2 regions of the Micromonospora sp. SD19 genome follow, and region 1 is predicted to be linked to the other one. Evidence: riboswitches for the same ligand, from Rfam matches in the RefSeq annotation. Region 1 holds a riboswitch; the other holds the start of a gene.
The links. A riboswitch is a leader RNA that binds a small molecule or an ion and turns the genes downstream of it on or off. The one in region 1 is predicted to bind ZMP and ZTP.
Positions count from the first base shown of each region.

Region 2: it holds a riboswitch for ZMP and ZTP, as region 1 does, so the genes downstream of both, ACX27O_RS10605 (glycine hydroxymethyltransferase) here and ACX27O_RS13975 (bifunctional 5,10-methylenetetrahydrofolate dehydrogenase/5,10-methenyltetrahydrofolate cyclohydrolase) in region 1, are expected to answer to the same signal.

Region 1 covers NZ_JBTLMN010000003.1:334,719-339,293, forward strand. The annotation lists gene ACX27O_RS13960 (hypothetical protein) at 1-112, shown strand, start outside; gene ACX27O_RS13965 (hypothetical protein) at 109-288, shown strand; gene ACX27O_RS13970 (hypothetical protein) at 500-682, shown strand; gene ACX27O_RS13975 (bifunctional 5,10-methylenetetrahydrofolate dehydrogenase/5,10-methenyltetrahydrofolate cyclohydrolase) at 730-1,629, opposite strand; ZMP/ZTP riboswitch at 1,643-1,724, opposite strand; gene ACX27O_RS13980 (RNA polymerase sigma factor) at 1,865-2,434, shown strand; gene ACX27O_RS13985 (CU044_5270 family protein) at 2,445-3,416, shown strand; gene ACX27O_RS13990 (FAD-dependent monooxygenase) at 3,427-4,539, opposite strand.
Region 2 covers NZ_JBTLMN010000002.1:752,302-756,876, forward strand. The annotation lists gene ACX27O_RS10590 (NAD(P)H-hydrate dehydratase) at 1-819, shown strand, start outside; gene ACX27O_RS10595 (hemerythrin domain-containing protein) at 899-1,399, shown strand; gene ACX27O_RS10600 (SDR family NAD(P)-dependent oxidoreductase) at 1,624-2,430, opposite strand; ZMP/ZTP riboswitch at 2,581-2,670, shown strand; gene ACX27O_RS10605 (glycine hydroxymethyltransferase) at 2,689-4,125, shown strand; gene ACX27O_RS10610 (hypothetical protein) at 4,203-4,454, opposite strand; gene ACX27O_RS10615 (aminotransferase-like domain-containing protein) at 4,531-4,575, opposite strand, start outside.

The sequences.
Region 1 (4,575 bases):
GTCGTGGCAGCGGTGGCGGCGGATCTGCCGATGTGGCGCCGACCTGCCGTGCCGAGCCCGGCACCGCATCCCGATCCGCCGAGGCCACTGGCCAGGGGAGGAGCAGGAGTGACCGAGGATCAGGTCGGACGAATCTTGTCCGTGCACCTGCCCGGCGTTGACGGGCTCTGCGCCGGCTGTCGCTGGTGGTGGGCGCGGCTGTCCCCGTACCCCTGTTATCAGGCGGAATGGGCGGTCCGCTGGCACGCCCGGTCGGCCATCCGGCGCTTCCTGGATGGTCGGCCGTGACCACCCACGGCCCGGTCCTTCCGGTGTGGACCTGCGGCGGCTGCGCTGCACCGTGGCCCTGCCGGACCCGGCGCACGGAGCTGGTTGCAGAGTTCGAGGGCACACCTGTGTCGTTGGCCCTCTACATGGGGTCCTACCTGGTCTGGGCGGCCGAGGATCTGACCTGGGTGCCCGCCGGGCTGCTGCACCGGCGTTTCCTGGGCTGGGTCCGGTGAGTCTGATCCGGCGGGGCGATGAGCGGTTCCACTACAGCGACAACTCGCACAAGTGGATCCCGCCGGACCCGGACTACGACCAGGAGGCCTGGGACGAGATGGTCCGGCAGCACCAGCTCCAGCACCTGGAGGAGATATCCAACCGTAGAAAGCCGGTTGGATCACCTGATGCCGAGTAGCTGTGGACGACCGGGCTGCTCAGCATCAGGCGATCTCGGCGACCGGGTTACTGGCTGGCGCGTTCGGCGGCACGTACCGCGTTGCGGAACAGCATCGCGACGGTGGTCGGGCCGACCCCGCCGACCCGGGGCGTGATGGCGCCGGCGACCTCGGCGCACGCTTCGTCCACATCGGGCAGGAGCCGCCGACCGTCGTAGCGGACGCCGGCGCCGATGACGACCGCGCCGGGCTTGACGTGCTCAGGCCGCACGATGCCGGGTACGCCGGCGGCGGCGACGAGGATGTCGGCGCGGCGGGTGTAGCGGTCCCAGTCGGGCACGCCGGTGTGCACGACGGTGACGGCGGCGTTGGCGGTCGGGCGCTTCTGGGCGAGCAGCATGGCCAGGGGGCGGCCCAGGGTGGCGCCCCGGCCGAGGATGACGACCTCGCGACCGGCGACGGGGATCTCGTGGTACGCCAGGAGGGCTTCGATGCCGGCGGGGGTGCACGGCAGCGGGCCGGGCAGCCCGACGGCGAGGCGTCCCATGTTGAGCGGGTGCATGCCGTCGACGTCCTTGTCCGGGTCGATGGTCTGCAGCGCCGCGTCGTAGTCCAGGTGCCCCGGAACGGGGTACTGCACGAGCAGTCCGTGCACGGCCGGGTCGTTGTTGAACCGGGCGATGGCCTGGTGCAGCTCCGCCTGGGTGGCGGTGGCCGGCAGGTGCGTGTGCGGGGAGTCGAACCCGAGCGCGGCGGCCTGACGCTGCTTGATGGCGATGTAACCGGCGCTGGCGTCGTCGTCGCCGACGAGGATGGTGGCGAGGCTCGGTGTGATGCCGCGCTCGCGCAGACGGGTGGCGGCAGCTGCGGTTTCGGCCAGGACGGCTGCGGCGACTGGTGCGCCCGCCAGGAGTCGGGCCGTGCCCGACGGGTTGTGGTTGTCGACGGATGGGCTGGTCGTGGTCACGATGGTCCCTCGACGCAGGCGCCCAGGCGGTCGACGCCCGCGAGAGGCTCCCCGATGGTTTCACCATCCCCGTGCCGCCAGTCGCCGGTGCTTCGATGATGCCGCATCACCAGGGCGGTTGCCCAACTGGACCGGCAGCGCCGCGTTCCGCGCCGGGCGGGAAGCGGCATTACGGCGTAACACCCGCGCTCCGCCGTACGAAGAAGGGGTGTGAAGGCGCGAGAGAGGACGGCCCGTGAGTGAGCCCGACCGAGCCGATGACGACATTTCCGGCATCGGCACCGATCCGGTGGCCTTCGAGGTCTTCTACCGGCGGCACCTGGAGGCGGTGGGCCGGTTCGTGGCGCGGCGGGTCGACGATCCACACCTCGCCGCCGACCTCACCGCCGACGTGTTCCTGGCGGTGATCGAGTCGGCGGCCGGCTACCGGCCGGACCGGGGTAGCCAGATCGGCTGGCTGTACGGGGTGGCCCGCAACGTCATCGGCGACGAGCGGCGTCGGGCGGCCCAACGGCTGCGGGTCGCCGGTCGTCTGGCCGGACGGCGGGACCTGGGCCCCGATGACATCGCCCGGATCGAGGAGCGGATCGACGCCGAGGAGGCCGCCCGCCGCACGTATCGGGCGCTGGGCGACCTCCCCGAGGGCACCCGGACGCTTGTCGAACTCGTCGCCGTGGACGGCCTCACCGTCGCGGAGGCGGCGACAGTGCTCGGGATGTCGCCGGTCGCCGCCCGGGTCCGCCTGCATCGCGCCCGTCGGCTCGTCCGCGCCGTGCTCGCCCGCCCTGCCACCACCCTCGCCTGAGGAGACGGAGATGACGATGAACGAGACCGAACGGTCGCCGCAGGGTTTCGAGGAGCAACTTCTCAGGGATCTGACCGCACACGTGGCCCATCGGGGCGAGGCGGCGTCGGAGGCCCGTCCCACCGGTCGCCGTACCCGGTTTCTCAGCGGTTGGCGCCTCGCCGGAGCGTTCGGGCTGGCGGTGACGTTGACCGCCGGTGCGCTGGTGGTCCAGACGATCAAACTGGGTGATCAGCCGCCGCCGACGGCCAGCGCGTCGGAGATCTTCCACCTGGCGGCCGACGCCGCCCGGCAACAACCGGAGCTCACCGCCCGTCCCGACCAGTACGTCTTCACGGAGATCCTGGCGACGACCCGGGAGTTGCCGGACAGCGGCCCGTACCTGACGATCCGGAACCAACTGTGGCAGTCGGCCGGCGGAGTCGCGTACACCCAGGGGCGGTACCGACCCGAGGCCGATCCGAACGGGTGGAGCGGGCTGAGGGAGCTCCGTATGAACGATGCCGGCGATCCCGAGAAGAAGCTTGACGCGTTCCAGCCGCCCGCGTACCACGGCGGCCTGCCCACCGACCCGGACGCGCTGCTGCGATACCTCCGGAAGCACCCGGTCGACCTGCACCTTCCCGAAGGCGCCGACGAGGAGGCCGTGTACGGGGACGAGAGCATGGCGTACACCACAGCGCGGTCGATGCTTCGCGGCTACGTGCCACCCCGAGCGCTGGCGGCGCTGTACGAGGTGCTGGCACGGGAGCCCGGGGCGGTCGTCATCTCCGGCGACGTGGTGGACGCCGCCGGCCGGCACGGGGTGGCGATTCGGATGCCCGGTGTGATCGGTGGCAACGTGGACCTCATCTTCGATAGGGACTCCCACGTCTACCTCGGCACCCGCAACTCGGTGATACGCAACGGCAAGGAGTCACTGGAGTCGGCCGCCGCCGTCCTGCGGGTCGCCATCGTCGACCGGCCGGGCCAGGTGCCGTGAGCAGCGCCGGTCAGGGCTGGGCGAACAGCGGCCCGTAGTTCGAGCGGAACATCTGCTCGCCGAGGCGGCGCATCACCAGGTCGCGTAGCGCGGGCGGGAGCCCGGTGGCCTTGTCGCGGCGGTGCGTCTGGCTGAGCACCCAGTTCGTCCGTGGGCGGCGCCGCGCCTCGAAAGCGCGCAGCGCGTCGGCGACGGAATCGGCGGCGGCCAACGACGAGGCGAGCACGACAGCGTCCTCCAGCGCCATCGCCGCACCCTGGGCCATGTTCGGCGAGGTGGCGTGGGCGGCGTCGCCGACCAGCAGCACCGGCCCCCGGGCCCAGGAGTCGAGCACCACCTCCTGGTTCGGCCCGGCGTGCAGGGTGCTGTCGTCGTAGTCCAGGGCCTTGAGCATGGTGGCCACCGGCTCGCTGTACGTCGCAGCCAGGTCGTCGCGCCAGCCCTGCCGCTCGGCCACCGGGCCGTCGTTGTAGTAGCAGTACGTCTGCTCGGCGCCGATCGGGATCGTCAGGAACTGCCTCCCGCGCCCCAACTGCACCGACCAGACCGGGTCGTCGTCGATCCGCGGAGCGACCCACCGGTACGCGTACTGCCCGAGGTCGCGGGCGGCCTGGCCGTCGAAGGCGAGCCGGCGGACGGTCGAGTGCACCCCGTCCGCGCCGATCACCAGGTCGTACCGGTCGGTGCTGGTGTCGTCGAACTCGACGGCGACCTGGCCGCCCTCCTGCAACAGCGCGACCGGCTGGCGGCCCCAGCGGATCGGGGCGTCGCCGACGCCGTCGAGCAGCGCCCGGTGCAGCTGCGCCCGGGGCAATGACACGCACGGCCCGACGCCCCGCCAGAGCGCTGCCACGTCGATGTCGAAGAGGCGACGCCCGCGCTGGTTGGCGCTGCGCTGCCGGGTGATCTCCACGGCGACGTCGGCGACCGGCTCGCGCAGACCGAGGACGTCAAGCATCCGCGTCGCGTTGCCGGTGAGGTAGATCCCGGTGCCGGAGCCGGTCGGCCCGGACGCCCGCTCGACCACGTCGATCGTCGCGCCCCACTCGCGCAGCGCGGCCACCGTCGCCAGTCCGGCGACACCTCCGCCGACGATCAGTACCCGGACACCCGCACCCCGCACGACCCGTTCCTCCCGTTGCCCCTGCCCGCTGAGCTG
Region 2 (4,575 bases), on a different contig from region 1:
ATCACCCCGGCGTTGCTGCGGGACTGGGCGCTGCCGGTGCCGGTCGGTGGGAAGGAGAGCCGGGGCACCGTGCTGGTGGTCGGCGGTTCCCGCTTCACGCCGGGCGCGGTGCTGCTCGCCGGGGTGGCCGCGTTGCGCGCCGGCGCCGGGGTGCTCCAGCTGGCCGCCGCCGAGTCCAGCGCCGCCGCGCTGAGCATCCAGGTGCCTGAGGCGCTGGTGGTCGGGCTGCCGGAGACCGCCGACGGCGCGGTGGCCGCCGACCGGGACGGACAACTCGGCGACCTGGTCGCGCAGGCCGATGTGGTGACGCTCGGCCCGGGTCTGAAGGCCATCGAAGAGACCAACCGCCTGCTGGGCCTGGTCCTGGAGGCGGCCCGCCCGGACACGTCGCTGGTGCTCGACGCGTACGCCCTCGGCGCGCTCAGCCACGCACCGGACCTGCTGGTCGGCTCCGGTCGACCGGTGGTGCTCACCCCCAACGTCACCGAGGCGGGGCACCTGCTCGGGCGGGACCCGGGCGACGACCTGGACCGGTACGAGGCGGTCGTGTCGCTGTACGGGCACGTGGCCGCCCCGGACGGGCGGGGTTGGCGGGAGGAGAGCGGCGACGCCGGGCTGGGCACCTCCGGCAGCGGGGACGTGCTCGCCGGGTTGCTGGCGGGGCTGCTGTCCCGGGGTGCCGACCCTGCGCAGGCGGCCTGCTGGGGCTCGTTCGCGCACTCGGTGAGCGGCCAGCGGCTGATTCCCCGCTACGGCCGGATCGGCTTTCTGGCTCGGGAGTTGCTCGACGAGATCCCCCGCACCCTGGCGATGGTCTGAGACGGTTTCATCTGTTTCCGCAGTCGGCGTGGGGGTACCGAAAACCCACCAGCGGAGACTTTTCAGGGAGGTCATACCGGTGTCGACCGATGCCATCGTCCTGCTCAAAGAGGACCACAAGGAAATGCGCCGCCTGTTCAAGGCCTTCCAGGACGCCGAGGAGGGGCCGGCGAGCCAGCGGCAGAAGCTGGTGGACCAGATCCTGGAGGCGCTGACGGTGCACACCTATCTGGAGAACGAGGTGATGTATCCGGAGGTCCGCCGGCTGCTGCCCGACCTGGAGGACGACATTCTCGAGTCGTACGAGGAACACCACGTCGCCGACGTGCTCTGCGCCGAACTGGCCGCCATGGACGCCGACGACGAGCGGTTCACCGCCAAGACGACAGTGCTGATCGAGAACGTCACCCACCACGTCGAGGAGGAAGAGCAGGAGTGGTTCCCCAAGGTCCGCGACGCGCTGGGCCGCAAGCAGTTGCAGGAGATCGGCGAGAAGATGATCGCGTTGCGGGCGGACGCGCCGCGTACCCCCACCGCGCCGAAGGCGATCAAGAAGGCGATGGACGCGGTGACCGCCTGAGGCCGCCACTCACCACGAAGCTCACGACGAAGGGCCCGGCTCACGCCGGGCCCTTCGTCGTGCACCGCCCGCACAAGCCCACCCCCACGCCCACGCCCACGCCCACGCCCACGCGATCTTGCAGTTTCTGTTTCTGGTTAGCGATGTTTGGTGGGTTTTGTCGCGACAGAAAGTGCAAGATCGCGGAGGCGGGGGGGCGGGCGGGTCAGGGCGGGCGGGGTGGGTCAGTTTCCTGATCCTGGCTCGGCCATCCGGCGGTGCTGCTCGGACTTGAGCTTGTCCGGGATGATCTTGCCGGCGGCGGTCTGCACCTTGTTCAGCAGCGACCCGGCGGTGACCGTCTGATCGCCCCTCATCATCGCCTCGAAGCCCTGGGCGGCGACCTTCGCCGGGTCGTCCTTCTTACCCGAGCCGACCCGGGTGTCCTCCATCTCGGCGCGGTCGAAGAACTCCGTGTCGGTTGGTCCGGGCATCAGCGAGGTCACCGTGACGCCGGTGTCCTTCAACTCGTTGCGCAGCGCCTCGGCGAAGGACTGCACGAACGACTTCGACGCGTTGTAGACCGCCTGGAACGGCCCCGGCATGGTCGAGGCGATCGACGAGGTGAAGAGCACCCGGCCCGCACCCCGCTCGACCATCCCCGGCAGCAGTCGCTTCGCCAGGTGCACCGTCGAGCGCACGTTGAGGTCGACGATCTCCAGCTCGTCGGCGAGATCGGTGCCGCCCACGAAGGCGCCGCCGGCACCCCGGCCGGCGTTGAGCGCCAGCGCGTCCAGCGGTCGTCCGGTCGCGGTGACGGCGGCCACCAACTCCGTCACGCCCTGCTCGCGGGCCAGGTCGACGCGGACCGACCAGATCTGCGGTCCGCCGTCCCGGCGCAGCTTCTGCGCCGCCAACTCGATGCCCTCGTCCTCGGCGGCGATGACCAGGTCGAAGCCGTGCTCACCGAACTGCGCCGCCAGTTCGTACCCGATCCCGCTGGAGGCCCCGGTCACCAGGGCGAGCGGCCGGTCGGAGGTGGGTGTGGTCATGTTCTCGACTCCTTCTGTGCGAACCCTGGCCGCACCCGTGACGGTGCGGTGGTCCCCTACCGTGTGCCCCGCGACGCAGCGCCCAACCACATCGGCGGGGGTCGCCTCCCGGAGGGCGGCCCGAACGACCGGGCCCGGCCCGGTACGATCGTCGCGGGCCGTTACTGGCGCGTGGGGATGGATAACCATCGGGGAGCGGCCCCGTCATGAGGACGTCTGCCGAGCGCCTGGGCCTTCCGCACGTCTGTAGGAGGTCGCATGTCCCGCAACGCCGAGTCCACCGCATTCCGCAGCGCCCTTGAGGTGATCCGGGCTGTCGAGCCGCGGGTCGCCGACGCCATCGGCGCCGAGCTGACCGACCAGCGGGAGTCACTCAAGCTGATCGCCAGCGAGAACTACGCCTCCCCGGCGACCCTGCTGGCGATGGGCAACTGGTTCAGCGACAAGTACGCCGAGGGCACCGTCGGCCGCCGTTTCTACGCCGGCTGCCAGAACGTCGACACCGTCGAGGCGCTCGCCGCCGAGCACGCCCGGGAGCTGTTCGGCGCCGCGCACGCGTACGTGCAGCCGCACTCGGGCATCGACGCCAACCTGGTCGCCTTCTGGGCGGTGCTGGCCGACCGGGTGGAGTCCCCCGCCCTGAAGAAGGCCCAGGTCCGCCAGGTCAACGACCTCACCGAGGCCGACTGGTTCGCGCTGCGCCGCGAGCTGGGCAACCAGCGGATGCTCGGCATGTCGCTGGACGCCGGTGGCCACCTCACCCACGGCTTCCGGCCGAACATCTCCGGCAAGATGTTCGACCAGCGCAGCTACGGCACCGACCCGGCGACCGGCCTGATCGACTACGACCGGGTGGCCGAGGCCGCCCGGGAGTTCAAGCCGTTGATCCTGGTGGGCGGCTACTCGGCGTACCCCCGGAAGGTGAACTTCCGGATCCTGCGCGAGATCGCCGACTCGGTCGGCGCCACCTTCATGGTCGACATGGCGCACTTCGCGGGCCTGGTGGCCGGCAAGGTCTTCACCGGTGACTTCGATCCGGTGCCGCACGCGCACATCGTCACGACCACCACGCACAAGTCGTTGCGTGGCCCGCGCGGCGGCATGGTGCTCTGCCAGCCGGAGCTCGCCGACCAGGTGGACCGGGGCTGCCCGATGGTGCTCGGCGGCCCGCTTCCGCACGTGATGGCCGCCAAGGCGGTCGCGCTCGCCGAGGCCCGCCGGCCCGACTTCGCCGACTACGCCCGGCGGATCGTGGACAACGCGCAGGCGCTCGCCGAGGGCCTGCTGCGCCGGGGCGCGAAGCTGGTCACCGGTGGCACCGACAACCACCTGGTGCTGATCGACGTGTCCGGTTACGGGCTCACCGGCCGGCAGGCCGAGCAGGCCCTGCTCGACTCGGGCATCGTCACCAACCGCAACTCGGTCCCGCAGGACCCGAACGGAGCCTGGTACACGTCCGGCATCCGGATCGGCACCCCGGCGCTGACCACCCGGGGCCTCGGCACCGCCGAGATGGACCAGACCGCCGAGTTGATCCACACCGTGCTGACCCAGACCACCGCCGGCGCCAACGCCGACGGCACCCCGTCGAAGGCGAAGTACACCCTGGACCCGGGCCTGGCCGACAAGGTCGCCCGTCAGGCCACCGACCTGCTGGCCACCCACCCGCTCTACCCCGGCATCGACCTGGCCTGAGCGGCGGCACCCGCCGACGGCACCGCCGCCGGTGCCGCTCACTCACGGTGAGCGGCACCGGCGGCGGGCCGACACCCTCAGACGATGGGGCGCTTCAGGTGGTAGCGGTGGACTTCGGTGCTGCCCTGGACGTTGTTGACGTCCTCGGCGGCGGAGACCAGCTCCCACCCCTCCCGGCCGGCGCGGTTGAGGTGCGCGATGGCCGTGTCGCCGTACGCGGTGATGTCCTTGCGTGAGCCGTCCGGCGCGTACCAGACGAACGAGACGTGAAAATTGCGGCCCTGTCCCTGATAGCGACGGACGAGCAGGGCGTACTCCCAGGCAACCATGGGCCTTATTATGTCCGTCCAACCAGGACGGCGGCACACGGGTCGTCGCGCATTGCCATCAGGTGAACGCGGTGCGTCAACCCGCCCGCCGGGCCCGCTCGTCGGTGATCAGTGCCGCCAG